3 regions of the Mesorhizobium sp. BR1-1-6 genome follow, and region 3 is predicted to be linked to each of the others. Evidence: predicted binding sites of a transcription regulator. Region 3 holds the regulator's gene; each other region holds the start of a gene.
What was found. Region 3 encodes PhoB, which activates phosphate uptake and scavenging genes when phosphate is short. Its sites were predicted from a motif close to TGTCATNNANCTGTCAT; they were not measured.
Positions count from the first base shown of each region.

Region 1: a site for PhoB is predicted at 3,854-3,870, ahead of LB545_RS18670 (RNA degradosome polyphosphate kinase). Genes of this name have one in related genera too.
Region 2: a site for PhoB is predicted at 1,543-1,559, ahead of LB545_RS04760 (DUF1045 domain-containing protein). Genes of this name have one in related genera too.

Region 1 covers NZ_JAIUHZ010000009.1:75,837-85,623, reverse strand. The annotation lists gene ppx (exopolyphosphatase) at 5-1,540, opposite strand; gene LB545_RS18670 (RNA degradosome polyphosphate kinase) at 1,540-3,732, opposite strand; gene LB545_RS18665 (zinc-finger domain-containing protein) at 3,935-4,180, shown strand; gene LB545_RS18660 (FAD-dependent monooxygenase) at 4,200-5,420, shown strand; gene LB545_RS18655 (TIGR02117 family protein) at 5,451-6,116, opposite strand; gene LB545_RS18650 (amino acid ABC transporter ATP-binding protein) at 6,232-6,981, opposite strand; gene LB545_RS18645 (amino acid ABC transporter permease) at 7,051-8,208, opposite strand; gene LB545_RS18640 (amino acid ABC transporter permease) at 8,212-9,399, opposite strand; gene LB545_RS18635 (amino acid ABC transporter substrate-binding protein) at 9,465-9,787, opposite strand, start outside.
Region 2 covers NZ_JAIUHZ010000001.1:969,642-979,428, forward strand. The annotation lists gene LB545_RS04755 (alpha-D-ribose 1-methylphosphonate 5-triphosphate diphosphatase) at 1-752, opposite strand, end outside; gene LB545_RS04760 (DUF1045 domain-containing protein) at 797-1,504, opposite strand; gene iolB (5-deoxy-glucuronate isomerase) at 1,656-2,468, opposite strand; gene LB545_RS04770 (DUF3329 domain-containing protein) at 2,473-2,691, opposite strand; gene iolE (myo-inosose-2 dehydratase) at 2,732-3,649, opposite strand; gene iolD (3D-(3,5/4)-trihydroxycyclohexane-1,2-dione acylhydrolase (decyclizing)) at 3,794-5,644, opposite strand; gene LB545_RS04785 (bifunctional 5-dehydro-2-deoxygluconokinase/5-dehydro-2-deoxyphosphogluconate aldolase) at 5,679-7,613, opposite strand; gene LB545_RS04790 (MurR/RpiR family transcriptional regulator) at 7,755-8,600, opposite strand; gene LB545_RS04795 (Gfo/Idh/MocA family protein) at 8,756-9,787, shown strand, end outside.
Region 3 covers NZ_JAIUHZ010000001.1:56,280-66,066, forward strand. The annotation lists gene LB545_RS00300 (CHASE domain-containing protein) at 87-1,709, opposite strand; gene LB545_RS00305 (ATP-binding cassette domain-containing protein) at 1,846-2,646, opposite strand; gene LB545_RS00310 (sugar ABC transporter permease) at 2,662-4,014, opposite strand; gene xylF (D-xylose ABC transporter substrate-binding protein) at 4,157-5,197, opposite strand; gene LB545_RS00320 (ROK family protein) at 5,457-6,698, shown strand; gene phoB (phosphate regulon transcriptional regulator PhoB) at 6,706-7,395, opposite strand; gene phoU (phosphate signaling complex protein PhoU) at 7,415-8,122, opposite strand; gene pstB (phosphate ABC transporter ATP-binding protein PstB) at 8,148-8,951, opposite strand; gene pstA (phosphate ABC transporter permease PstA) at 8,948-9,787, opposite strand, start outside.

The sequences.
Region 1 (9,787 bases), on a different contig from region 3:
GTACCTATTTCACCGAAACGCTCGGCCCGCCTTCGACCGCCAGTACCAGGAGGCGGCCGGTAATTCGCGCCAGTTGCGCCAAGCGCCCGGCGGGCCGCTCGCCATAGAGATCTGCCAGAGATGCCGGTAAGACCAGCGCCAGCACGCCATTGCCGCGCTGCTCCCATTTCAGTCTCGGCATGACGCCGGGCATCGAGGCGGTCAGCAGGTAGACGACGCGCATCGATGCCGCCAGCACCCGCGCCCGCTCCAGATAGCGCGGTGTCGCGAGCGCCTTGATCTCGGGCGCGATGGCTTCGTTGAAGATGCCGTCGTGCCGATAGGCGTTGGCCATCGCCAGATAGGCGCGGCCAGGGTGGTCGACGCCGAAAAAGGAGGCGTGGGCGATGATATTGAGCGATTGCTTGCCGCGATATTCGGGATGCGCGCGCCAACCGATGTCGGCCAGCAATGCCGCGGCGTGGCGGTAGCGCGCCTCGTCCTCGGTCTCGTCGATGCCGAAAGCGGCAAAGGTCTTGGCCGTCCAGTCGACGAGTTCATGCGCATGGGTGACCGAGCGCGAGCGCAGCCGGGCGAGTTCCTCCGATGCCGAGATCAGGGGATCGGCCTTCTGCTCGGCCTGGTCGAGCAGGGAATAGAGGAAGCCTTCGCGCACGCCGAGCGCCGAGACGATGATCTTCGACGGCTGCATCGCCGCCATGATCTCCTGCAGCACGATGGCACCGTAAGGCAGCAGCGAGCGGCGGTTCTTCGAAACGCCCTCGATGCCTTTGATCTTCTCGATCTCGCCTTTGGCCACTTGCCGCAGGAAATTGGCGGCACTTTCGACGCCGATCTCGTAGTGGTGCATGACGCCAAGCGGATAGTTGGTCATCTCCATGTGCAGCCGGGCGAGATTTCGCCAGGTGCCGCCGACGGCATAGAAAGGCCTGCCTTGCCCGCCTTTCAGCAGCTTCGCCCGCCCCAGCTCGTCGCGCACGATTTTCGCTGCCTGCGTGAGGGAGTTCTTGGCCATATCCTGGAGGCGCAGGCCGCCCAGCGGCAACGTTATGCCGTCGCCGATCGCTTCGCCATTGACGTCGACCAGTTCAAGGCTGCCGCCGCCGAGGTCACCCGCGATACCATTGGCCGGATGAAAGCCGCAGATGACGCCGAGCGCGGAATAGTAGGCTTCCTCGCGGCCGCTGATCACGCGGATCTCGGTCTTGAGCACGTCTTCGGCGCGGTGGATGAAATCGGGGCCGTTGACGGCCTCGCGGGCGGCCGCGGTCGCCAGCACGTACATGTGCTCGGCACCGGCCTGGTCGGAGAGCGCGCGGAAACGGCGGAACTCCTCCATCGACCGTGTCACGCCCTCGGGGTCGAGCTTTCCCGTCGACACGATGCCGCGGCCGAGGCCCGCCAGCATCTTTTCGTTGAACAGCATGGTCGGCGAGCGCGCCAGCCCCTCATAGACGACAAGGCGGATCGAATTCGAGCCGATGTCGATGATGGACAGCGGTCGGCGATCCTGCAGCCGGCCCTGGGAATCGGACAGCATCAGGCGGCGGCGTTCTTCTTGCGGCGCTTGAATTGCGCGATCCGCTTCGGCGCATGCGATTTCAGCGCATCACCCCGTCCCGACAGGCTCGGATTGGTCATGAAATATTCCTGTGCGTTGAACGGCTCCTCGCCCTCCTCGAGCACGACGCGCCGGGAGGTTCCATCAGCCAATACGTCGAAACTTTGCTGATTGTCCATGATGTTGCCGAGCATGATCTGGCCCAGCACCTGTTCATGCACAGTTGGGTTGGTGATCGGCACCATGGTCTCGACGCGACGGTCGAGATTGCGCGGCATGAGGTCGGCCGAGGAGATGTAGACCACCGCCTCGTCCGACGGCAGGCCGTGGCCATTGCCGAAGCAATAGATGCGGCTGTGCTCGAGGAAACGGCCGACGATCGACTTGACCCTGATGTTTTCCGACAGGCCCGGCACCTGCGGCCGCAGGCAGCATATGCCGCGCACGACGAGGTCGATCTCGACGCCCGCTCGGCTGGCGTCGTAGAGCGCGTCGATGATGATCGGATCGACAAGGGCGTTCATCTTCATCCAGATGCGTGCCGGCCGTCCCTCGAGTGCGTGGGCGACCTCATCGGAAATGTGCTGCAGGATACGGTTCCTCAGCGTGAAGGGCGAGATCGCCAGCCGCATTTCGGCGGTCGGCTCGGCATAGCCGGTGATGAAGTTGAAAAGCTGGGCGACATCGCGTGCGATCGTTGCATCGGTGGTGAAGAAGGACAGGTCGGTGTAGATGCGCGCGGTCACCGGATGGTAATTGCCGGTGCCCAGATGCACATAATTGCGCAGCTTGCCGTCCTCGCGCCGCACCACCAGCGACATCTTGGCGTGGGTCTTGAGCTCGAGGAAGCCGAACACGACCTGGACGCCGGCGCGCTCGAGGTCGCGCGCCCAGCGGATGTTGGCCTCCTCGTCGAAGCGAGCCTTGAGCTCGACCAGTGCCGTCACCGACTTGCCGGCCTCGGCGGCGTCGACCAGCGCACGCACGATCGGGCTGTCGTTGGAGGTTCGGTAAAGCGTCTGCTTGATCGCCACCACTTCCGGGTCGGCCATCGCCTGGCGCAGGAACTGCACCACCACGTCGAAGGATTCGTAGGGGTGGTGGACGATGATGTCCTTCTCGCGGATAGCGGCGAAGCAATCGCCGCCATGCTCGCGGATGCGCTCGGGGAAACGCGGATTGTAGGGCGTGAATTTGAGGTCGTCGCGGGCAACGGCGACGATCTCCGAAATCTGGCTGAGCGCCAGCGGGCCGGTCAGGACGCTGATGCGGCTCGACGAAACGCCGAGTTCGCCGGCGACGAATTCGCGCAGTTCGGCCGGCATGAGCATGTCGAACTCGATGCGAATGACGGAGCCGCGGCGGCGGCGCTTTAGCGCGGTCTCGAACAGGCGCACGAGATCTTCCGATTCCTCCTCGACCTCGATGTCGCTGTCGCGAATGATGCGGAACGTGCCGGAGCCCTTGACCTCGTAACCCGGGAACAACTTGCCGATGTAAAGGCCGACCGCCTCTTCCAGCGGGATGAAGCGGACATGGTGCTTGCGGTCCGGCAGGCGGATGAAACGCTTCAGCGCCACCGGCAGGCGCAAGAGCGCGCTCATCTCCTCGCCGTTCTTGCGATGGCGAAGCTGCAGCGCCATCGAGAAGCCGAGATTGGGGATAAACGGGAACGGGTGCGCCGGGTCGATCGACAATGGCGTGAGAACAGGAAACACCTGGTCCTGGAAGTGCTCCTCCAGCCAGGCCTTCTCGTCCTTGGTCAGCGCGTCGCGGGTGATGCTCTCGATGCCTTCCTTGTTGAGCAGCACGGTCAGCGCCGAAAGGCTTTTCTGCTGGTCTTCCTGCAACCGTTCGACCTCGCGCAGCAGCTGTTCGAGCTGCTGTTCGGGGGTACGCCCGTCCGGACTTCTCAACACGATGCCTTCGCGAACCTGGCCGGCCAGGCCGGCGACGCGCACCATGAAGAACTCATCGAGATTGGCCGCGGAGATCGACAGGAAACGTACCCTCTCCAGCAGCGGATGGTTTGTGTTCTGCGATTCCTCGAGCACGCGGCGGTTGAACTGCAACCAGGAGAACTCGCGATTGACGAAACGATCCGGATTGCCTTCCGGGCTTGCCGCTTCCGCATTGATGAACTCGCTCTGGACCGGCTTCAGTTCGTTCATGGTTCCTGCTCTTCCCACGTCTGGTTGCTTCGCCGCTTTTTCGGGCGGCGCCCAGGCTGTTGCGCCTGGCTGCGATGCTCCAGCCGGTTAACCGGCTTAACTTATCCTCTGACAGGCTTTTGCGACAGTTTCATTTCATCGAACTTGCAAACAGACCGGTTATGATCCAAACGCTGAGCAGACTGCGCTAAAGGAGACGACGATGGCAGGCGGTTCCATTCCCCATTTCCAGAACGATGCGGGCCATCCGGCGATCGATATCGGAGTCAAGGAATTCATGTGCACCGGCGCCAACCCGCCTTTCGACCATCCGCATGTGTTTCTCGACATGGGCGACGACAATGAGAAGGTCTGCCCCTACTGCTCGACGCTCTACCGCTATTCGCCGAAGCTGACGGCGATGGAAACGCTGCCGGCCGGCTGCCTCTACATCGATCAGGCCGCCTGACCTCCAGCGGGCCGGGCCAATGGCAGACGCACAGTCCCGGCAAGTCATCATCGCCGGGGCGGGTATTGCCGGGCTGACCGCGGCACTGGTTTTCGCCGAGCGCGGCTATACCGTGCGTATCTTCGAACAGGCGCAGCGCCTCGAAGCGGCGGGCGCCGGCATCCAGCTTTCGCCCAACGCGACACGCATCCTGCGTGAGCTCGGCGTACTCGACGCACTTCTTCCCAATGCCGTCAGGCCGGAAGCCGTGGTGCTGAAGGATGCGGCAACCTTGGGCGAACTGGCGCGCGTGCCTCTTGGACGAGCCGGCGAGGCGCGCTGGGGTGCGCCCTACCTCGTGGCGCATCGAGCGGACCTGCAAAACGCGCTGATGGCGCGCGTGGCTGCCATGCCCGATGTTCATCTCACCACCGGCGCGCGCCTTGACAGCGTCACGATCAGCAGTTCAGGCATCACCGCGGCAGCCGATGTGGGTGGCAGGCCCGTCGCGGCGGAAGGTTTCCTTCTGGTCGGCGCCGATGGCGTCTGGTCGTCGGTCCGCGGACTTGCCGACCCAGCAAGAACCAGCCCTGCGAAAAGCCACTTCTCGGGCGAACTGGCCTGGCGGGCAACCGTCAGCGCAGACAGTCCTGCCGGGCAAGCTTTTGCAGAGATCGGTGCGCCGGACTGCGTCACCACCTTCCTGCATCCCGGCTTTCACATGGTCGCCTATCCCGTCAGCAAGGGCAGCGCCATCAACCTCGTCGCTTTCACCAGGGGCGAGCGTATCGCCGAAGGCTGGTCCGGCCATGCCGATCCCGCAATTCTGGCCGGCGCCGTGCGCGGCACCGCGCCGGCGCTGGCAAGGCTTGCGGAGTTGGCCGGCCCGTGGGCGGCCTGGCCGATCCATACGGTCGATCAGAAGCAGCCATGGGTAAGGTCGGGCCGCATCGCGCTGGTCGGCGACGCGGCGCATGCCATGACGCCGTTCGCGGCACAGGGCGCCGCGATGGCCATCGAGGATGCCGCCACGCTTGCCGACGTCATGGCCGCCTCCCCTGCCGACCTGGCCGGAAGTCTTCAAATCTGGGAAGGCCTGCGCCGGCCGCGCGTCGTGAGAGTGGCACGTCGCGGCGCCCTCAACCGCCTTGCCTGGCATGCCTGGGGTCCGGTGGCGTTGGCGCGCAACCTTTTCCTGAAAATGCGGGCGCCGGAGAAGCTCGCCGCGGATTTGGACTGGCTTTATGGGTGGCGGGCCTAGAACTCGAACGAGGCGTTGGCGTTATCTGCGCTACCTACCATTATACAGCTTCAACGACCACCCAAGCGAGACCGGCAGCGGGTTCCACCAACCGGTCCGCAGGCCGGCGGTTCGCAAGGCGGCGGCCGTCCAGGTGTTGCAGCCGGCCAGCGCATTGAAATGGCCGTTCGCCTCATAGAAGCGGTCGAAATCGGAATAGGCGGCCCTGGCGATGACGATCGGCCCGCCTGGTCCTTGCTGGAAACTCGCATCGATGAAGTCGAGCAATGCCGCAAAGCGGTCTTCCGGGATGTCGAAGCCGGCGACATCGGGTCCGGAGATATCGCCGGCGACCTCGACATGCATCACTGAAGCGTCAAGCGTCAGGGCCTTGAATACGGGCATCGCCTTCAGCTGCGACCAGGTCGGCGTCTCCAGGTAGAAGGCGCGGCCGCCCCAGCCGAAGACGATGTAGCGCACCTCGGGCGCATCGGAAGGCTGGCCGGCAGCCGCGAGGAAGCGAAAACGCCGGCGCACGCCGTCATCGACGGGAATGGCGATGTCGGTGTGGATCGGATTGCTCAGCACCAGAATGTGCCTGACGCCCTCGCCGGCCGCGGCAGCCGGCCAGAGTGGTCGTGGCACCAGCGTGCCGAGTGCCGCGACCAGCACCACCGCGGCCACCAGCACGGCCAGGAAACGAAGGCGTTTTCTCATCCGGGCATAGTTCTTGCGATTCCATCACGTTTCAATCGAAACGATCCGATCGGCCAAATGTGAAAAAGCCCGACCGTGGCGCGGCCGGGCTCCTTCCATTTCGACGAGGCAGCGCTCAGTGCAATATCTGCGACAGGAACAGCTTCGTGCGCTCGTGGCGCGGGTGATCGAAGAACTCGGCCGGCGTGTTCTGCTCGACGATCTGGCCCTGATCCATGAAGATCACCCGGTTGGCGACTTTCCGCGCGAAGCCCATTTCGTGGGTGACGCACAGCATGGTCATGCCTTCCTCGGCAAGGCTAACCATGGTCTCCAGCACTTCCTTGATCATTTCCGGGTCGAGTGCCGAGGTCGGCTCATCGAACAGCATGATGCGCGGGTTCATGCACAGCGAACGGGCGATCGCCACGCGCTGCTGCTGACCGCCGGAGAGCTGGCCCGGATATTTGTTGGCCTGCTCGGGGATCTTGACGCGCTTGAGGAAATGCATGGCCATCTCCTCGGCCTGTTTCTTCGGGGTCTTGCGGACCCAGATCGGCGCCAGCGTGCAGTTCTCCAGGATGGTCAGGTGGGGGAACAGGTTGAAGTGCTGGAACACCATGCCGACCTCTCGGCGCACCTCGTCGATCTTCTTGAGATCGTTGGTCAATTCCTTGCCGTCGACGAAGATCTTGCCCTTCTGGTGTTCTTCGAGCCGGTTGATGCAGCGGATCATGGTGGACTTGCCGGAGCCGGACGGGCCGCAGATGACGATGCGCTCGCCGCGCATCACCTTGAGGTTGATGTCCTTCAGCACATGGAACTCGCCATACCATTTGTGCATGGCGATGATGTCGATGGCGACATCGGTGGTCGAGATGTGCATCTTCGCGGCATTGACCTTGATCTCTTCCGCGCTGACGGCGTTTTCGGTGGCCATGAACCAATCCCCTTTTTATCGTTTGTAACCGGTGTCGAGCCGGCGTTCCGTATACATTGAATAGCGCGACATGCCGAAGCAGAACAGCCAAAAGACGAAGGCGGCGAACACGAGACCGGATTTCGCGGTCTGCGGCGTCGCCCAGTTGGCGTCCGAGAAGTTCTGCTTGACCACGCCAAGCAGGTCGAACATTGAAATGATGAGGACCAGGCTGGTGTCCTTGAACATACCGATGAAGGTGTTGACGATGCCGGGAATGACCAGCTTCAGCGCCTGCGGCAGCACGATCAGTCCCATCTTCTGCCAATAGCCGAGGCCGAGCGAATCGGCGCCCTCGTATTGGCCCTTGGGGATCGCCTGCAGGCCGCCGCGCACCACCTCCGCCATATAGGCGGCGGCAAACAGCGACACGCCGATCAGCGCCCTCAGGTATTTGTCGAAGGTGACGCCGGCGGGCAGGAAAAGCGGCAGCATGACGCTGACGAAGAACAGCACTGTGATCAGCGGGATGCCGCGCACGGCTTCGATGAAGACGATGCACAGCATCTTGACGATCGGCATCTTGGAGCGCCGGCCGAGCGCCAGCACGGTGCCCAGCGGCAGCGACACGGCGATGCCGACGAAGGAGAGGCTGAGCGTGATCAGCAGTCCGCCCCACCGCGACGTCTCGACATGCGGCAGGCCGAACACGCCGCCGACCAGAAGGAAGAAGGCGACGATCGGCAGCACGAGGAAAAGCAGGATGGCGTTCAGGCCCTTGCGCGGCACGCTGGGGACCAGCATCGGCACCAGCAGCGCCGCGAACAGGATGGCGACCAGGATCGGCCGCCAGCGCTCCTCGACCGGATAGGTGCCGAACATGAACTGGCCGAACTTGGCGTTGACGAAGGCCCAGCAGGCGCCGCTCCAGCCATCGGGCTGGATGCCGCCCTGCGCCACGGTCGCGCAGACGGTCCGGTCCGGCCCGGTCCACTGGGCATTGATGAAGGCCCAGTTGATGACCTGCGGCAGGACCCAGGCGACGATGATGATGCCGAGTATCGTGAGAATGGTGTCGCCGACCGAACCGACGAGGTTCTTGCGGACCCAGGCATACAGGCCGCGCTCGCTGATCGGCGCCGCCTCCGCCAGGGCCATTTCGGTGCGCACCCAGGACATGTCGTGTTCCTGCATGGCCTACCTTTCCACCAACGCCATTCTGGCATTGACCACGTTCATCACGGCGGAGGTCACCAGGCTGAGTATGAGATAGGCGATCATCATGATCAGCACGCCCTCGACCGCCTGGCCGGTCTGGTTGAGCACCGTGCCGGCGGTCGCCGTCAGGTCCGGATAGCCGATGGCGATGGCCAGCGAGGAGTTCTTGGTCAGGTTGAGATACTGGCTGGTCAACGGCGGGATGACGATGCGCATGGCCTGCGGCACCACGACCAGCCGCAGGATCGATCCCGACCGCAGTCCAAGTGCCGCGGCGGCCTCGGTCTGGCCCTTGCTGACACCCCTGATGCCGGCACGCACGATCTCGGCGATGAAGGCCGCCGTGTAGCAGGACAGCGCCAGATAGAGCGACAGGAACTCCGGCTTGACCTGGAAGCCGCCGGTCAGGTTGAAGGTCGACTGTTTCGGAAAATCGAAGCTCAGCGGAAAGCCGCTCAGCGCATAGGCGAGCAGCGGGAGGCCGACGATCAGCGCGACGGACGTCCAGAACACGGGAAATTGCTGACCCGTCGCCATCTGCCGCTGGCGCGCCTTGCGGGCGACGAACCAGGCCATGGCGATACCCACGATGAGCGCCACGAATATCAGCCAGGAGCCCTCGCCCCAGACGGCGCGCGGAAAATAGAAGCCGCGCTGGTTGAGGAAGGAACCGAAAGGCAGGTTATAGCTCTCGCGCGGCGGCGGCAACACGGCCAGCACGCCCGAATACCAGAAGAAGATGACCAGCAGCGGCGGGATGTTGCGGAAGATCTCGACATAGACCGTGCAGATCTTGCGGATCAGCCAATTCTGCGACAGCCGGCCGATGCCGATGACGAAACCGATAATGGTCGCGGTGACGATGCCGGCCACGGCGACGATGATGGTGTTGATCAGGCCGACAATGATGGCGCGACCGTAGGTCGAATCCGACGTGTAGGCGATCGGCGTGTCCGAGATGTCGAATCCGGCGCGGCCCCTGAGAAAGCCGAAACCGGAGGCGATATGGAGACGCTGCAGATTGTCGATGACGTTCTGCACGATCCACCAGACAGAGCCGAACAGAACGACGACGACCAGTGTCTGGAAGAAGAGACTGCGGACTTTCGGGTCGTTGATAAAGGAGCCGCGACTTGTGTCCTCGCGAAGGACTTCCTGCGATGCCATATCACCGTCCCCTGTGAAAGAGAAACCGGAAGGCAGATGGTTCTGCCTTCCGGATCACATTTCGATCAGCGGATCGGCGGAGCGTATTGCAGGCCGCCCTTGGTCCACAGCGCGTTGATGCCGCGAGCGATCTTCAGCGGGCTGCCCGAGCCGACATTGCGGTCGAACATTTCGCCGTAATTGCCGACCGCCTTGACGATGTTGACGACCCAGTCGTTGGAGACGCCGAGATCGGTGCCGATCTTGGTGTCGGCTTCCTGGCCGAGCACGCGTTTGATCTCAGGGCTGGCCGAGTTCTTCATCTCGTCGACATTGGCCTTGGTGATGCCGAGTTCCTCGGCATCGAGCAGCGCGAAATAGGTCCACTTGACGATATGGTACCACTGGT
Region 2 (9,787 bases), 910 kb from region 3:
TCGGCAACGCGCACGCCTTGCTCGATGGCTTCGTCGACATGGCCCGTCGTCGCATCGTCATGGCTCGCGAGCACGATGCCGCGCTCGTGGCAGGCGGCGGCGATGAAGACGCGGTTCGCCCCCGAATTCCGTGCCGATTCGCCCATCCGCTTCTCGCAGAATTTCTGGAAATCGCGATCGGTCAGCTTCAGCTTGCGTTGATAGTAGTAGGCATAGGTTTCGAGGTTGACGAACTGGCGCTGGCCTGGCGCATGGTCCATCAGCGAGGCGAGCTTCACCCGTTCGTCCGTCTCGAAATTGGCGAAGGCCCTGAGGCAATCCGGCGCCGAGACCTCGCAGCGTAGATGGATGAAATGATCGGCCCGCAATCGATCCATCCGCACGCTGTCCTCGATCGCATCGGCGAGCTTGCGGATGTCGGCGGCGTTGAGATCGGCATCCTCGTCCATGCCGACACGCAAGGCATCGAGCACGGTGGTAATGCCGGCGGTCGCCACTTGCGCGTCATGGGCGAGCACGGCGGCGATCGGGTTCCACCGCACCTTCGGCCGCGGCGCATAATGGCCTTCGAGATGATCGGTGTGAAGCTCGACCAGTCCCGGAATGATGAAGTCGCCAGCCATGTCCTCGCCGGCTCGGACGGCGCCGGCGGATATGTCGGCGATCAGACCGTCACGCATCACGAGCGAGCCGTCGATGATCTCGTCGGCAAGAACGATGCGGGCGTTGCTCAGAATGGTCTCGGCGGTCATTTCAGGCAGTCCTTGGTTTTTTCTGGCCTTTACGGCTTGTTGCTTCAGGCGGTTTTTCTGGCCGGACGGCGCCCCAGCGCGTGCTGGGAAAGCACCATGAACGGGGCGCCGGGTTCGGGCTCGATGAACAACGTCAGCGCGTCCACCGGAACCGGCTGGCGCAGCACCTCGGCGAACAGGCCCTCGATTGCCAGGCGAAGACGAGGGCTTTCCTGTGGCCCGGCCCTGCCGGACAGCGTCATGTGAAAGCGGAAGCTCTCGAAGACGTAAGGATAGCCCCATTGGCAGAGATTGCGGAATTCGCCCGGCTTCAGCGAGTCCGGGCTGCGCCGCTCGATCTCGGCCTCCGTCAACGGCGCGCGAAAGCGGTCGAAATCGCGCACCACATCATCGGCGAAGCGATTGAGCGGAGGCAATGGCGCCTCCGGCACCAGCGCGAAGAAACCGTCGATCTGGCTGACGACGAGACGCGGGATCATTACAACGGGCGTCGCCTCGGCAAAGGCGTCGAGCGCTGCGCGCAACGAGGCTTCGGTTTCGTTGGCCGCTAACCGGAAAGGGGCTTTCAGCGTTGCGTGAAAACCATAGCGCCGTGCCGATGCGGTGTGGAAGGCGACTTCCGCCGCCGACAAATCGCCCACCGCCTCCACCGGTCGCGTCGCGGCGCCGAACGGGTCACGGCCCAGCCAGTTGGCGGCGATCCGCGCCAATTTTTCGTCCTGTTGGGGGGTGAAGTAGATGGCGTAGCGCATCGAAGATCCTCGTCAGCCCGTTGCCATAGGTGATTTCCATGACGGATTGACGAAGCTTTGAAGGGTTTTCGAAGGCAAATCGACCCCGCCGGTCCTTAGCCGACGATTTTTCTGATCTGGACCAACAGGTTCAGCCGTGAACGCGCAACGGTCAGGCCTTCATCAGCCATTCGTGCTCGGGCGCATTGTGGAATTTCCACGTCCGCTTCGGGCCGGCCATGACGTTGAGATAGTAGAGGTCGTAGCCATGGCAAGCCGCGCAGGGGTGATAGCCCTTGGGCACCAGCACGACGTCGCCGTCCTCGATCGCCATCGCCTCGTCCAGCGCGCGGGAGCCGTCCTTGTCGGCGTCGGTATAGACCCGCTGGAAAGCAAAGCCCTGCGGCGGGTTGAGGCGGTGATAATAGGTTTCCTCGAGATAGGATTCGTCGGGCAGATTGTCCTGGTCGTGCTTGTGCGGCGGGTAGCTCGACGTATGGCCGCCGGGCGTGATGACCTCGACCACCAGCAGCGAATCGGCCGGCTTGCCCTCGGGCAGGATGTTGGTGACGTAGCGCGTATTGGTGCCCTTGCCGCGCACCTCCTGGCCGAGGTCGTCAGGCCCGATGACGCGAACCGGCAGGCCGCCGTTCAATCCCGGCGCCGAGCAGACCGCCAGTTCCAGTCCGCTATCAGCCGTCACCGACCACATCGATCCCTGCGGCACATAGACAGACCATGGTTTGCCTTCGAACGGCGACATGCGCTGGCCGAGCAGGCCGAGATCCTTGCCGCCGGCCGTGACCGTGCCCTTGCCGGTGACGAACACCAGGCAGACTTCGCGATCGTCCGTTGTTCCCGAAGCCGTTTGCCCTGATTTCAGCCGATGCAGGTCGAACCCGACATAGGTCCACCCGGCGCTTTGCGGGGTGACATGCGCGACACGGCCATGGCCCTTGTCGGCTTTGACCAGCAGCTTCGACATCCGGTTACTCCTTCGGTTCGACTTCGGCGGGCGCCTTGTTCTCTTCCGCCGGCTTATAGAGATAAAAAAACTGCCAGACGCCATAGCCGGCGAAGCCCAGGGCGATCACGCCCCAGAACGGCGTGCCGCTCGCGAATTCGATGATCGACCAGATGACGCAGACCGCGACGACGGCGACACGCCGCCATAGGGGCCGGAAGAAGGGGTGCTCGGAATCTTTCATCGCGGCAACCTACAGCAAGCCCGGCCTGGCGAGAACCCGATCAGACATCGGGGAAGCCCTGGGTCTCGACCGTGTAGCCGGCCGCCGTCATCACCCGCATCAACTCCTTGTGGCCCACCTGCGCCATCTTGAGCGGCGGGTTCTTCTTCGGGTCCTGTTCGGCCTCGACCACGAACCAGCCTTCATAGCCATGGTCGGCGAAACGCTGCACGATGGCGCCGAAATCCAGCGAGCCGTCGCCCGGCACGGTGAAGGCGCCGAGAGCCACCGCATCGAGGAAGGACTGCTTCGTGCGGTCGAGCTTCTCGATCACGCCCATGCGTACATCCTTCACATGCACATGGCTGATGCGCTTGTGGTGATTGTCGATGGCGCGCAGCACATCGCCGCCGGCAAAGGCCAGATGTCCAGCGTCAAGCAGCAGCGGAATGCCCGCTCCGGAATGGCGCATGAAGGCGTCGAGCTCCGCCTCGGTCTCGACCACCGCCGCCATATGGTGATGATAGGAAAGCGGCATGCCTTGCTCGGCGCACCATTCGCCGAATTCGGTCAGGCGCCTGGCATAGGCCTTCATCTCGTCGCTCGAGAGTTTCGGCTTGGTGGCGAGCGGCTTCGAGCGGTCGCCCTGGATCGAACGGCCAACCTCGCCATAGACGATGCAAGGCGCGTTGACCGCCTTGAACAGGTCGATCATCGGCTGGATGCGATCCTTGTTCTTGCTCATCTCCTCGTCGACCAGCGTGCCCGAGAACCAGCCGCCGCACAGTGTGACGTCAGCCGCCTTCAGGATCGGCAGCATCACCTTGGGGTCCTTGGGAAAGCGCCGTCCCATCTCCATGCCGGTGAAGCCGGCCGAACGCGACTGGCGTAGGCACTCCTCCAACGACACGTCGTCGCTGAGTTCCGCAAGATCGTCGTTCCACCACGCGATGGGGGACATGCCCAGTTTGGCTTTCAAGTCGTCACTCCGGTTCTTGTTCACCCTCCCCCTTGTGGGGAGGGTCGCTGCGAAGCAGCGGGGTGGGGGTGCGGCGCCAGACCCCACCCGGACCTTCGGTCCGACCTCCCCACAAGGAGAGGTAGGGGGTGGGCAGCGCCGAGATCAATCGCCGACGCTCTGCATCCGCCGCTTCTCGTCATAGACCTTGCGCGCCGCGTTCACTTGGCTGCGCTCGGAGACTTCCGGCACCGCCACGTCCCACCAGTGGCCGCCGGCATCGGTGGAGACCAGCGGATCGGTGTCGATGACCAGTACCGTGGTGCGGTCGTTGCCTTTCGCCTGAGCCAGCGCCGTCTCCAGCCCTGCGATCGACGAAACCTTCTCGGCGATCGCCCCCATGCTCGCGGCGTGCGCGGCAAAGTCGACGTCGGGCAGCACCTCGTGGCGCGCATCCTTCAGGAGATTGTTGAAGTTGGCGCCGCCGGTCGCCATCTGCAGCCGGTTGATGCAGCCAAAACCCCTGTTGTCGAGCAGCACGATGGTCAGCTTCAGGCCGAGCATCACCGAGGTGGCGATCTCGGAATTGAGCATCAGGTAGGAGCCGTCGCCGATCATGACGACGACCTCTTCCCCGGGCTTGGCCATCTTGGTGCCGAGCCCGCCGGCAATCTCGTAACCCATGGTCGAGAAGCCGTATTCGGCATGATACGAGCCGGGCGCGCCGGCCTGCCAAAGCTTGTGCAATTCGCCCGGCAGCCCGCCGGCGGCGTTGAGCAGCGTCACGCCGGAGCCCATGGCGCGTTGCACGGCGCCGATCACCTGCGCGTCGGAAGGGTAGGCGGCATTGGTCGACGCCGTCACCTTGGCGGCTTCGGCCTGCCATTCCTTCTTGCCGGCTGCCGCATTGTCGGTCCAGGCGGATGGCGCCTTCCAACCCTTCAGCGCGGCACCGAGTTCGGCCAAGCCTTCGGCCGCGTCGGCGACCAGCGGCGATGCCCGATGCTTGCCGGCATCGAAAGGCTGCACATTCAAGCCGATGATGGTCTTGCCCGAATTCTTGAACAGCGCCCAGGAGCCGGTGGTGAAATCCTGCAGGCGCGTGCCGATGGCGAGCACGACATCGGCCTCTTCCGCCAGCCGGTTGGCGGCCGGCGTGCCGGTGACGCCGATCGCAGCCATGTTGAGCGGATGATCGTCCGGCAGCGAGGATTTGCCGCCCTGCGTTTCGCAGACCGGAATGCCGGCGGCTTCGACGAATTTCATCAGTTCGTCCGAGGCCCGAGAATAGAGCACGCCGCCGCCGGCGATCACCAGCGGCTTGCTTGCGCTCTTCAGCGCTGCAACCGCAGCCGCCAATTCAGCCCGATCCGGGCGCGGCCGGCGCTGGCGCCAGACCCGTTCGGCAAAGAAGCTCTCGGGATAGTCATAGGCCTCGGCCTGCACGTCCTGGCAGAGCGACAAGGTCACCGGCCCGCATTCGGCCGGGTCGGTCAGCACGGCCATGGCGCGGTTGAGCGCAGGGATGATCTGCTCCGGCCGCGTGATGCGGTCGAAATAGCGCGACACCGGACGAAAACAGTCATTGACCGTCGCCGTGCCGTCGGAAAAATCCTCGGCCTGCTGAAGCACCGGATCGGGAACGCGGTTGGCGAAGACGTCACCCGGCAGAAACAGGATAGGCAACCTGTTTACATGCGCAAGTGCCGCCGCCGTCACCATGTTGAGCGCGCCGGGTCCGATCGAGGAGGTGGCGGCCATGAAGCGGCGACGGAAATTGGCCTTGCCATAGGCAATCGCCGCATGCGCCATCGCCTGTTCATTGTGGGCGCGGAAAGTCGGCAGTTCGTCGCGCACCTGGTAGAGCGCCTCGCCGATGCCGGCGACATTGCCGTGGCCGAAGATGGCCCAGACGCCCCCGAAGATCGGCACCTTTGCGCCGTCGATCTCGGTCATCTGCTTGCTCAGGAAACGGGTCAGCGCCTGCGCCATCGTCAGGCGGATTGTCTTGCTCATTGGTTTCCTCCGCAGTCCCTGTGCCCGCGCCTTCTTATGCTGCTTTACGGCCGCGCGCGGCAAGCCATGCCTCGGTCAGCTGCTCGAAGCGCGATGCCATGTCGGCAATCGCTTCGTCGTCCGACATCCTGCCGGAAAGCCATTGTTCGGCGGCATTGATGAAGATGGTGCGGCCGACCGCGAAACCCTTGACGATAGGCGCCTTGGCCGTCGCTGCGAAGGCGGTCTCCAACTCGTCCTGCGGGGCTTCCAGGCCGAGCAGCACGACGCCGCGGCACCAGGGGTCGTTCTTCAGGATCACGGCCTCGATCTTCATCCAGGCGCCCGCGGAAGCCTGCGGCTCGAGCTTCCACCAATCCGGCTTGATGCCGAGCGCATAGAGTTCTTCCAGCGCACGCGGGATGGTCGTGTCGTCGAGCTTGCCGTGCTTGCCGGCGATGATCTCGATGAGAAGCTCCCTGCCCACTTTCCGCGCGGCCTCGAACAGAGTGCGTAATTTCTGCTGCTGTTCCTCCTTCAAGCCCGGCGGATCGTCGGGATGATAGAAGCACAGGCATTTGATGCAGTGGTCGACCGGCCATTCGGTGAGCTGCGAACCGATGTCCTGCGAGAATTCGAAGCGCAGCGGCCGCGAGCCCGGCAGCTCCACCGGCCGCCCGAGCCAGGCAAAGGAATGCCTGGCGAATTCGAACATCGCCTCGCGGCCATGCCTCTCGTCGAGCAGCATGCCGTATCCGTCGCGCCCGGCGGCGACCTTGGCCGCCGCCTTCACCGTCAGCACCTTGAAGTCCTCGATGCGCGAGGCATCGGCGCCGGTCTTGGCCGCCACGTCCTCGAGCTGCACCCGGTGATCGCAGGCGAACGCCATCAGCGAGGGAATGTCGTGCCGGCGCGTCGTTGCCCAATGGATGTGGTTGATCGCCTCGTCCTTGCGCAAGGCCAGATGCCTGCTGCCGTGCTCGAGGAAGAACTGCAATTCCTCGAAGGTCGGATATTCCGGCGCGCACAACAGCCGCGACACGGCGAAGGCGCCGCAGGCATTGGCCCAGGTCGCCGCCGTGGCAAGGCTTTCGCCGCCCAGCCAGCCGCGCAGGAAGCCCGACATGAAGGCATCGCCGGCGCCAAGCACGTTGTAGATCTCGATCGGAAAACCCTTGCCGACCACGCCGTCCTCGAGATCGTCGCTGATAGGCCCGTCATAGACGATGCAACCCATGGCGCCGCGCTTCAAGACGATGGTGGCCGGGGACAGCGAACGGATCGTCTTCAGGGCGCTCAGGCAGTCGTCGGCGCCCGAGGCGATCATGATCTCTTCCTCGGTGCCCACGACGAGGTCGCAATCGGGCAGCACCGTCTTCAACTGCGCCGAGACGCGGTCGGACTTGACGTAGCGCTCAAAACCCTCGGCGTGGCCGGCCAGGCCCCAGAGGTTCGGCCGGTAGTCTATGTCGAACACGACCTTGCCGCCCTTGGCCTTCATGATGCGGATCGCCTTGCGCTGGGCGGCATCGCTGTTGGGCCGGGAAAAATGCGTGCCGGTGACGACGACCGCGCGAGCCGAGGAAATAAACGTCTCGTCGATGTCCTCCTCGGCCAGCGCCATGTCGGCGCAGTCGGAGCGGTAGAAGATCATCGGCGAAACGCCTTCGCTCTCGACCGAAAGCAGCACCAGCGCGGTCAATCGCTCCTTGTCGGTCTTCAGCCCGTCGGTGTTGACGCCTTCGCGCTTCAATTGTTCACGGATGAAGCGGCCCATCTGCTCGTCGCCGACCCGCGTCAGCAGCGCCGAACGCAGGCCGAGCCGCGCCGTGCCGACCGAGATGTTGGCCGGGCAGCCGCCCACCGACTTGGCGAAGGAGGTGATGTCCTCCAGCCGCGAGCCGATCTGCTGGCCATAGAGGTCGACGGAAGCCCGGCCGATGGTGATGACGTCGAGCGCAGCGTATTTCGCGTCCACGGCTTCGCTCATTGGAACCTCCCGTCGGGCCTGTTATGTTGGGGTACACGCGCGAGCGGCAGCGTGGCGCCGAAAAATATGAAATAATAATTCCAATCCATAGTCAATATGGAATGAGCATTCCCCGATCTAAAATCGCCTTTTGCCTTCCCCTCAGGCCTTGCGCCCCTTGCCGGGGTTGCGCCGCTTCTCGCCGACGCCAACGGTCAGCGCCATGGCCAGCGCCATCGTCGCCGATAGCGAGCGGAAGCCGGCAAAATCCGCCTCGGCAACCTCGAACCAGACGCTGGCGAACTGAGCAAGCGGTGAAAACGAGCTGTCGGTGATGGCAATGATGGGCACGCCCTGTTCGGAAATCGTGCGCGCCTCCTCGATCGTGGCCGGCGCATAGGGCGAGAAGGAAATGGCGACGACGGCATCCGCGGGCGTCGCAAAGCTGACCATCTCGGCGTTGAGGCCGGCGGCTGATTCGATCAGCTGGTTGCGGATCTTCAGCTTGCCAAGCGCATAGGCGATGTAGGACGCCACCGGATAGGAGCGCCGCTTGGCCAGCACATAGATGGTCTGTGCCTTGGCCAGCAGGGAAATCGCTTCTTCCAGATGCGCGTCGTCCAGCGTGCGCGAAATGTCGTTGAGCGAGGTGCTGGCGGCGGCGACGAAGCCGTCGAAGATCGCCCGGTGGCCGGCGCCGCCCTCGGCCTTGGCGCGCAGCGCCTGCAGCCGTTCGTCATAGGAGGAGTTGCGCTCGCGCAGCCGTTCGCGAAACACCTGCTGCAGGCTGGTGAAGCCGTCAAAGCCGAGCTGCTGGGCAAAGCGGATCAGCGTCGAGGGCTGCACGCCGGCCGAGGCGGCGATGCTGGCGGCGGTGCCGAAGGCGATATCGTCGGGATTGTCGAGCGCATAAGCGGCGATCTGGGCGATGCGCTTGGGCAGGCTTTCGCGCCGATCGAGGATCGTGGCGCGCAGCGTCTCGAAGTCGCGAGGTACCCGTTCGTCCATCGTCGGCCCGTCCAAGCTCATCGGTGAAGCGTCCTCTCTGCCCCATCATAGCGAGGCTGCGCAAGAACACCATAAAAAATGAGGCAGACATTCCATTCCGAACAAAAATGGACTAATTCATCCACGGAGCATCTATGACGGTGGAGGAACGGAAAATGGTCGGCGTCGGTCTTATCGGCACGGGATTTATGGGCAAGTGCCACGCCATCGCGTGGAGTGCCGTCGGCGCCGTCTTTCCAGACATGACCAAACCGCGGCTTGTCCATCTCGGCGAGGTCAATGAGGATCTCGCCAGGCGCAAGGCCGGCGAGTTCGGTTTCGCCAGGGCGTCCGGTGACTGGCGCGCCGTCGTCAACGATCCCGAAGTGGACGTCGTCTCGCTCACCACGCCCAACCAGTTCCATCCGGAAATGGCCATCGCAGTTCTCGAGGCCGGCAAGCATTTGTGGTGCGAAAAGCCGATGGCGCCGAGCTTCGCCGAAGCCGAGGCGATGGCGGCCGCGGCGAAGAAATCCGGCAAGGTCGCGGCGCTCGGTTACAATTACATCCAGAGCCCGGCCATCCGCCACATCGGCGCGCTGCTCGACGAAAACATCATCGGCGAGGTCAACCATCTGCGCATCGAGATGGACGAGGATTTCATGGCCGATCCCGAGGCGCTGTTCTTCTGGAAGCACGAGGCATCTTCCGGCTATGGCGCGCTTGATGATTTCGCCGTGCATCCGCTGTCGCTGGTGTCGACCCTGTTCGGCCGCGTCGCCAGCGTCATCTGCGACATGGCCAAGCCCTATGCCGACCGCAAGCTGGCCGCCGGCGGCCGCCGCGCGGTCGAGACCTACGACATTGCCTCCGTGCTGATGCATCTGGAGAACGGCATCGCCGGCACGCTTCTGGTCAACCGTTCGGCCTGGGGCCGCAAGGGCCGCATCGCCGTCCAGATCTTCGGCTCCAAGGGCTCGATCCTGTTCGACCAGGAGCGGATGAATGAGTTCCAGCTCTACCTCACATCGGATCGCCCGACCGAACAGGGCTATCGCACCATCCTCGTGTCGCCACAGCACAAGCCCTACGACCTGTTCGTCCCCGCGCCCGGGCATAGTCTTGGCTTCAATGATCTCAAGATCATCGAATGCCATGAACTGCTGACCCGGCTCGCCGGCAGACCGGCGCGGCTCATCGAATTCGAC
Region 3 (9,787 bases):
GGCTCATTCGCGAACCCGGCAGCGGTGCGGCAATTTATTGGCCGCCGCGTGAAGCCTGGAGCGATTCCGCCAAGGCCCGATGGCATTCACGCCGGCAGCGGAATCCTGATTTCCACATTCAATCCGTCATCGCGATAATCGCGGTGGATCGTGCCACGCAGCTCACGCGTGACATTGAGGTCGATCAATTTGGTGCCGAAGCCGGTCGTGGCCGGCGCGTCGACCTTCTTCTGCCCGGTTTCCTGCCAGCTCAGAGCCAAGACCCGGTCACGCCCGCGCCCTTCGACCGACCATTCGATCCTGAGGGCGCCGACCGTATTGCCGGCCTCGCCATATTTCAGCGCATTCGTTGCCAGTTCGTGGAAGGTGAGGCCCAGTGCCTGCGTCGTGGTTTCGTCAAGCAGCACCTCCGGCCCGGACAAAAGCTCTTCCGGCAGCTCCTTTCCGAACACTTGGCCAAGCTCGATGCGCAGGAGATCGCCGAGATCCGCCTTCTGCCAGCGCGAGCGCGTCAGCATGTCCTGGGACGCGGCCATTGCCTGTAGCCGGGCCGAGAAAGATGCCGAGAACTCATTGACGTCGCTGGCACGTGACGCGGTCTGGCGCGCGATCGCCAGCACTCGCGTGATCGAATTCTTGATGCGATGCTTCATCTCCTGCAGCATCAAATCCTTTTCGAGCAGGCTCTTTTCCGTCGTCTCATGCAGCAGCGATGCTGCCTCGTAGGCTCGCTCCTGATAGCGCGCGACGAGCGCGATGGCGCCGGCCAGCAGCAGCCCGAACAGGCCGAGCATGACCGGGATGGCCCGTGACGATGGCTGCGAGAAGGCGCTTGTCGGCCTGAACTGCACGGTCCACGGCCGGCCCGCCACGCTGATCTTGCGGGTGACCAGCAGCCTGTCGCCAAAGCCCGAGACGGGCGGTGTCTCCGACCGGAACAGCAGATGATCCGGATCGACGCCGCCATCGTAGATTTCGGTGTTGACGGGCAGCAGCGGCGCACGGCTGAGCGCGATCTGGAACAGCTCCCTGGCCCGGAAGGCCGCGTAGAGAAAGCCTACCGTCGAGGACCGCGATGCGTTTATGGCATCAGGTGCGGTCTCGACGTTGAGCCGCACGAAGACGAGAAAGCCGGTGAAGGTCTGCGCCGCGCCCGTGCCCTGGCCGAGTTGCACCAGCCCGCTCGCGTGCTGCTGGTCATCTGCCATTGCCTTCTCGATTGCCGCGCGCCGCACGGGCTCGGTGAACATGTCATAGCCGATGCTGGCCTTATTGGACGGGTCGAGCGGCTCGAACAGCACAACGGGCGTCCGCCATGGCTGGGTGGTGTCCGGATAGATCGCACGCCTGGTGCCCTGGTCATGCAGCATGTCGCGCTCGACCGTCGCCTCGTCGCCTGCTTTCACCAGCCGGAGAAAGCCGATGCCGCGCAGGCCGGCGAAATTGGTATCGACATTGAGGGCATTGAAGAACGCTTTGAACTCGCTCTGCGAGATGTCGCCATTGCGGGCGTCGAACAAGGCTTGCGACGAGCGCAGCAGCGACAGCTGCAGGTCGATCCGGCTCTCGATACGGTTGAGCGCATCGTCCGCGGTCGCGTCGAACTTGATGCGAGCCGCCTCTTGCGTCGCGAAATAGGCGAACCCCGCCATTGTCATGCTGATCAGCGCAACGGCAACGAAAGCGACGATTGGAAAAAGCTTCTTCAACGGATAATGCGGCCTATCAGCATGTGAGCCCTTTATGGGCAAGTCGCCCGGTCAACACAATGGCAAGGCCAAGCCATCCCGCCGGCTGGCATATCACCTGATCGGCAGATCGGTAACGGGCTCAGGCCAGCAGGCTTCAGGCAGCGATCTTCAACGCGCCTGGTCCGGGAATGGCGCCAGGCGGACATTTGCCCAGGATGATCATGCCCAGCACCTCGTCCTGGGTCACATCGGTGGTGCGGGCAGTGCCGACGACCTGGCCGTTTTTCATGACGCACACCCGGTCGGCCAGTTCGAATACGTCGTGAATGTCATGGCTGATCAGGAAGATGCCGATGCCGTCGGACTTGAGCTGCCTGACCAGTTCCCCGACCTGGGCCGTTTCCTGCGGTCCAAGTGCTGCCGTCGGCTCGTCCATGATCAGGATGCGGGCGTTGAACAGGATCGCGCGTGCGATCGCCACCGACTGCCGCTGTCCGCCCGACAGCTTGATCACCGGCTCCTTGAAGCGCTGGAAGCGGGGATTGAGCCTGCCCATCACCTTGCGCGCCTCGGCCTCCATGGCGACATCATCGAGCGTGCCCCAGGCGGTCCTCAGCTCGCGGCCGAGGAACAGGTTGGCGGCGGCGTCGACATTGTCGGCGAGCGCCAGGGTCTGGTAGATCGTCTCGATGCCGTATTTCTTGGCATCGCGCGGGTTGGAGATCGAAGCCTCTTCGCCGTTGACGAAGATTTGGCCCGCGTCACGCTTGTAGGCGCCCGACAGGATCTTGATCAGTGTCGACTTGCCGGCGCCGTTATGGCCGAGCAGGGCCACGACCTCGCCGGGGAAAAGATCGATCGAGGCATCGTCGACGGCGCGAATGCCGCCGAACGCGATTGAGATGTTGCGCATGTCGACCAGCGGGTTGCCGGCGGGAGCGATCCTCTCAGCCATGATTGTCCTCCTCCCTCAAACGCGTTTGCGATAGACGGTGTCGAGCCACACCGCGATGACCAGCACGGCGCCGACGACGATGCTCTGCAGCGGCGAGTCGACGCCAAGCAGCACCATGCCGGATTGCAGCGACTGCATCAAAAGCGCGCCCAGCATGGCGCCGATGATTGTTCCCGAACCGCCGGCGAGCGATGTGCCGCCGATGACGGCCGCCGCGATCACCAGCAATTCATCGAGCGTTCCGAGCACGTTGGTGGCCGAGTTCTGCCGGGCTGACGAGATCGCGGCGGCGATCGTGGCCAGCACGCCCATGATCATGAACACTTTCATCGTGATCCAGCGTGTATTGATGCCGGCGAGGTTGGCTGCTTCCGGATTGCCGCCAATGGCAAAGACATAGCGACCAAAACGGGTGCGTTTGGTGATGAAGGTCATGACCAGCCCGACGGCGATGGCCATCAGCACCGGTATGGCGATGCCGTGGGCGATGAACAGGCCGCCCTCGGGCACGGTTATGTTGTTGGCGGCTGCATATCTGTTCACGATGCCGACTGGCCACGGATAGGAATTGGCCAGCCAAACCGCGCCCATGATGACGGCGCAGGTCAGCACGCCGATCAGCGTCTCGGCCCAGATCGGACGCAGCGGGAAACGGAAGCGCTTGCGCTGTACCCGCCCGTTGAACAGCGCAAGCACCACCGCAAGGCAGGCGGCGATACCGACCACCCAGCTCCAGGTCGCGCCGATCGATCCGGCCGGGCCGCCGCCCATCAGCTGGAACGTCGCGTTGAGCGGCGCCACCGTCTGGCCGCTGGTAACCCACCATGCCGCACCGCGCCAGACCAGAAGCCCGCCCAGCGTCACGATAAAGGCCGGCACTTCGAGATAGGCGATGACAAAGCCCTGGAAGGCGCCGATCAACAGACCGAGCACCAGGCCGATGACCAGCGCCAGCACCCAGATCCATGGGTTGCCAAGCTCAAGCCCGACGAAGCGCACTAGGAAATGCACCTGGGCGAAGCCCATGACCATGCCGATCAACCCTTCGGCGGAACCGACGGACAGATCGATATTGCGCATGACGATGACCAGCACCATGCCGCAGGCCATGATGGCGACGGCCGAGGTCTGCACCGACAGGTTCCACAGATTGCGCGGCGTGAGAAAGGTACGGCTGTCGAAATCGAGCGGATTGACGCCGAGACGCAGGCTGGACAAGACATGCAACCCGATCCAGATCAGCAGCAGCGCGCCGATCATGCCGAGCATGCGCGTGTCGATCTCGGTCGCCTTAAGGAACCGGGCGACGGCGCCGAGTTCCGACGCACGCGCGGTGTCGGCCTGCGGGTTGGACGTCGTATCGGTCATGATTTTCTCCCACCGGCCTGCCCGTCCGATGCGGGATGACGGAAGCCAGCCTAGAAGTTACCCGCCCGGGGCGGAAAAACAAATTTTCTTGAAAAAACGCCGCGGCTTGGCAGCCGCGGCGTTCATCGCATGAAATGGAGGATCAGTTGCAGGCCGCTACGCTGCCCGCCGCGACGCCGGCACAGACCTCGTCTTTCTTGATCCAGCCGGCGTCGATGACGACGTTGAGATTGTCCTTGGTGATCGCAACCGGGGTCAGGAACAGCGATTTGACGGTGTTCCCACCGGGCGTTGTGAAGTCCTTGACGCCGGCGATATCGGTCATCTTCTTGCCGTCGGCCAGCTGCGAGGCGATCTCGGCGGCATTCTTGCCGAGTTCACGCGCGTCCTTCCACACCGACACGGTCTGCGTGCCGAGCGCGATGCGGTTCAGCGCCGCGTGGTCGCCGTCCTGGCCCGAGACCGGAACGGTACCGGCCAGGCCTTGAGCCGTCAGCGCCGCGACGACGCCGCCGGCAGTGCCGTCATTGGCCGCGACCACCGCGTCGACCTTGTTGTCGTTGGCGGTCAGGAACTGCTCCATGTTCTTCTGCGCGTTGGCCGGCAGCCAGCCATCCGTATAGGCTTCGCCGACATTCTTGATCTTGCCGCTGTCGATGGCGTCCTTGAGCACTTCCATGGAGCCCGAGAACAGGAAATCGGCATTCGGATCGGCACCCGAGCCCTTGATGAAGACGTAGTTGCCTTCCGGCTTCACCTTGAACACTTCGCGGGCCTGCATGCGGCCGACTTCCTTGTTGTCGAAGGTGAGATAGAAGACGTCCTTGTTCTCGATCAGGCGGTCATAGCCGACGACCGGAATGCCTTCGTCGAGCGCCTTCTGCACCGCCGGGCCGATGGCGGAGGCGTCCTGCGCCAGGATGATCAGCGAATTGGCGCCCTGGGAGATCAGGCTCTCGACGTCGGTGAGCTGCTTGCCGGGATTGGACTGGGCGTCGGCGGAAATATACTTGTCGCCGGCGGCTTCGATCGCCTTCTTCATGGCGGCCTCGTCGGTCTTCCAGCGCTCTTCCTGGAAGTTCGACCAGGAAACGCCGATGACCTTGTCCTTCGCCTGCGCGACCGACGCGAGCGTCAGCGACATGGCGACACCCGCCAGGATGGCGGCTGTGAATCTCTTCATCTTAATCCTCCCTGCGCCGCGTATGGCGCGACCAAACAGGCCCGTAGGCCGGCACAAAGGCTCTATTTTTTCGAGCCTCGAAAAAACACTGGTCCATCGTCGGAACACTGTCAACGTCGATTCTGATGTATTTTGATGTCCTCGTGAATTTTTTTCGAGCTCCGGAATAAATAATGACAGCCAAGGCCGGTTCTGCCAGTATTTGACGGTCGTCGGGATCCTGGGGAGAGAACGCGGCGACGGGGAGGATGCGAGAAACATGTCGGTCGGAATCCGCCACGATGATTTGCGCCGACGCAACCGGGCGATGGTGATCGCGGCCGTGCGCCGTGCCGGGCAGCCCTCGCGCACCGAGATTGCCGCGACCACCGGGCTCAGCCATTCCACCATATCGGCGATCTCCTCCGACCTGATTGGCGAAGGCATCCTGGCGCAGAGCAAGCCGAGCGAGGCCGGTGCGCTGAAACGCGGCCGGCCGCAGGTCGGCCTCAGCCTCAACCCTGAAGCCGCGGCGGTGATGACCGTTGTGCTGTCGCTGAATTTCCTCTCCGTCGCAGTCATCGACTATGCCGGCCAGGTGATATCTGAGGAGCAGCGCCGGCTGGACACGCTGACCCTGTCGCGCGAGGCGCTGATCGGCGAATGCGTGGCCATCGTCAGGCGGCGGTTCGAGGATCCCGACCTCGACGTCGGCAGCATCGCCCGTATCGCGCTGGCGATCCAGGGCATCACCGACACGGATGCGCGCGCCATGCTGTGGTCGCCGATCACGCCGCAGACCGACATCGCCTTCGCCGACATACTGGAGGCCGAGTTCGGCATTCCCGCCACCATGGAGAACGATTGCAACATGATGGCGGTGGCGCTGCGCTGGCGCGATCCCCAGCGCTACCGCGACGACTTCATCGCCATACTTTTGTCGCACGGCATCGGCATGGGCTTGGTGCTGAAGGGTGAACTGTTCACCGGCACCCATTCATCCGGAGGCGAGTTCGGCCACATGATCCATCGCCCCGGCGGGGCGCTCTGCCGCTGCGGGCGGCGCGGCTGCGTCGAGGCCTATGCCGGCAACTATGCCATTTGGCGCAACGCGAGGCAGCTTGGCGAGGACACCCAGCCCGTCGACGTCAGCGACGCCGACATGCGCACCCTGGCGGCCTCGGCGCGCGAAAAGGACGGGCCGGAGCGCGAAGCCTACCGCAAGGCCGGCGAGGCGCTGGGTTACGGCCTTGGCAGCCTGTTCGCCCTGATCGATCCGGCGCCGGTCGCCATGGTCGGCGTCAGCGCCGCCGCCTTCGACCTGATCGAGCCGGCTCTGCGCGAGGCCATTGCCCAGACCGCCGGCGGCCAGCACTCGAAATCGATTTCCTTCGACACCGAGCCGAACGAACTGCCGCTGATCCGCGAGGGCTGCGCCATGCGCGCGCTAACCTTCGTCGACCAGGAAATTTTCGCGCCGGGGGCACAGGCGAAATCAGGCATAGGCGAGAACGTTGCGTGACATATCCCTAGTCTTCGCGGATCGCGTACCCCGCGCCCCGAATGGTGCGGATCACGTCAGGCATGCGGCCGTTGTTGACCGCCTTGCGCAGCCGGCCGACATGCACGTCCACGGTGCGCTCGTCGATATAGATCGTTTCGCCCCAGACATTGTCGAGCAGTTGGCTGCGCGAGAACACGCGGCCGGGATGTCGCATCATGAATTCGAGCAGGCGGAACTCGGTCGGCCCGAGCCGGATCTCGCTTTTCTTGCGGTAGACCCGGTGCGATTCACGGTCGAGCACGATGTCGCCGACCTTGAGCACGCTGGACAGAACTTCGGGCTTGGCGCGGCGCAGCAGCGCCTTGACGCGTGCCATGAATTCCGGCGTTGAGAACGGCTTGACCAGATAGTCGTCGGCGCCGGTGGAGAGACCGCGCACCCGGTCGCTTTCCTCGCCGCGCGCCGTCAGCATGATGATCGGCAGCCGCTCAGTCTCGGGCCGCATGCGGAGACGGCGGCAGAGCTCGATGCCGGACACCGCCGGCACCATCCAGTCGAGCACAAGAAGGTCAGGGACATTCTCCTGCAAGCGGATCTCGGCTTCGTCGCCGCGCGTCACCACCTCTACCTGATAACCCTCCGATTCCAGATTGTAACGGAGCAGCACACCCAGCGGCTCCTCGTCCTCCACCACCATGATGCGTGGCGCGATCATCGACTGGTCACCCCTGCCGTCAAGCCGCTGGCGCCGACATCGCCGTCTCGTCCTGCTTCGGGCGATTGGCGGGCAATTGCGTGCCGGTCAGCACATAATAGGCATTTTCGGCAATGTTGGTCACGTGATCGCCGATGCGCTCGAGATTCTTGGCGCAGAACAAAAGATGCGTGCAGGCGGTGATGTTGCGCGGATCCTCCATCATGTAGGTCAGCAGCTCGCGGAAGACCGACGTGTATTTGACGTCGATGCGTTCATCGTCGGCGCGCAGCTTCGCAAGTGCCGCGGCATCGCGCGCCGCATACTCCTCGATCACGCCTTGCACCTGGATCAGCACAAGCTGCGCCATGGCGTCGATGGAGTGCGACAGGTCGCGCGGCGTGGCGGCAAGGCCGACGGTGCCGACGCGCTTGGCGATGTTCTTGGCGAGATCGCCGATGCGTTCGAGATCGCCCGCCATGCGGATCGAGCCGACGACATGGCGCAGATCGTCCGCCATGGGCTGCCGCTTGGCGATCAGGGTGATGGCGCGGTCGTCGAGTTCGCGCTGGCGCGCGTCCATGATGGCGTCGTCGGAGACGACGCGCTGGGCGAGCGCGTTGTCGGAATTCAGGAGCGCCTTGGTGGCGCCGCCGACCATCGATGAGGCGAGATCGCCCATGTCGCGGATCAGCCTGCTGATCTGTCCGAGATCTTCGTCAAAGGCTGCGACTGTGTGTTCGGCCATGATCTTGGTCCTCGTATGCCTGGGATCAGCCGAAGCGGCCGGTGATATAGTCCTGCGTGCGCTTCTCGCGGGGCGATGTGAAGATCTTCTCGGTGCGGTCGAACTCGACCAACTCGCCCAGATACATGAACGCGGTCTGCTTCGACACGCGCGCCGCCTGCTGCATGTTGTGGGTGACGATGACGATCGTATAGTCGGCCTGCAGCTCATCGATCAGCTCCTCGATCTTGGCGGTCGACAGCGGATCGAGCGCCGAGGCAGGCTCGTCGAGCAGGATGACCTCCGGCTTCACCGCCACCGTGCGGGCGATGCAGAGGCGCTGCTGCTGGCCGCCCGAAAGGCTGAGGCCGCTGGCGTTGAGCTTGTCCTTGACCTCGCTCCACAGTGCCGCGCGCTTCAGCGCCTGCTCGACACGGCCGTCCATCTCCGCCTTGCTGAGCTTCTCATAGAGCCTGACGCCGAAGGCGATGTTCTCGTAGATCGACATCGGGAACGGCGTCGGCTTCTGGAACACCATGCCGATCTTGGTCCTGAGCAGGTTGAGGTCCTGCGAGCGGTCGAGGATATTCTGGCCGTCGAGCAGCACCTGGCCCTCGGCGCTCTGCCTCGGGTAGAGCTCGTAGATGCGGTTGAAGACGCGCAGCAGCGTCGACTTCCCGCAGCCCGAAGGCCCGATGAAGGCGGTGACGCTGCGCTCGGGCAGCGACAGGCTGATATCCTTCAGCGCCTTCGACTGGCCATAGTAGAAATTGAGATTCTTGACCTCGATCTTGGCTTTCTCGACCGCGACTTCGGGCGTGTTCAATTCGGTGGACAACATCGGTTTCATCTGTCCTCTCTGCGTCCGGTAAGGCTGCGGGCGAAGATGCTCAGCCCGAGAACCGTAAGGGTGATTATGAGTGCGCCGGTCCACGCCAGCTGCTGCCATTCCTCGTAGGGGCTGAGAGCGAACTGGAAGATGGTGACGGGCAGGCTGGCCATCGGCGCATTGAGATTACTCGACCAGAACTGGTTGTTGAGTGCCGTGAAGAGCAGCGGCGCCGTCTCGCCGGAAATGCGGGCGATGGCCAGCAATATGCCGGTGACGATGCCCGACAGCGCCGCACGGTAGGCGACCGAGCGGATGACCACCCAGCGCGGCGCGCCGATCGCGGCGCCGGCCTCGCGCAGGGCGTTCGGCACCAGGTTGAGCATGTCCTCCGTGGTGCGAACGACGACCGGGATGACCAGGATGGCCAGTGCGACGGCACCGGCAATCGCCGAGAAATGTCCCATCGGCCGCACCAGCAGCTCGTAGACGAACAGGCCGACGATGATCGAGGGTGCCGACAGCAGGATGTCGTTGATGAAGCGCACGACGGTGGTGAGGCGCGAGAAGCGGCCATATTCGGCCATGTAGGTCCCAGCGAGGACACCGATCGGCGTGCCGACGATGACGGCGATGACTGTCATCATGATACTGCCGTAGATGGCATTGAGCAGGCCGCCGGCATCGCCGGGCGGCGGTGTCATTTCGGTGAACACAGAGAGCGAAACACCCGACAGGCCCTTATAGAGCAGTGCGCCGAGGATCAGCGCCAGCCAGGCCAGGCCGATGCCCGCCGCCGCGACGCATAGCGTCATCATCACGGCATTCCTGCGCTTGCGTCGATTGTGAAGCGATGT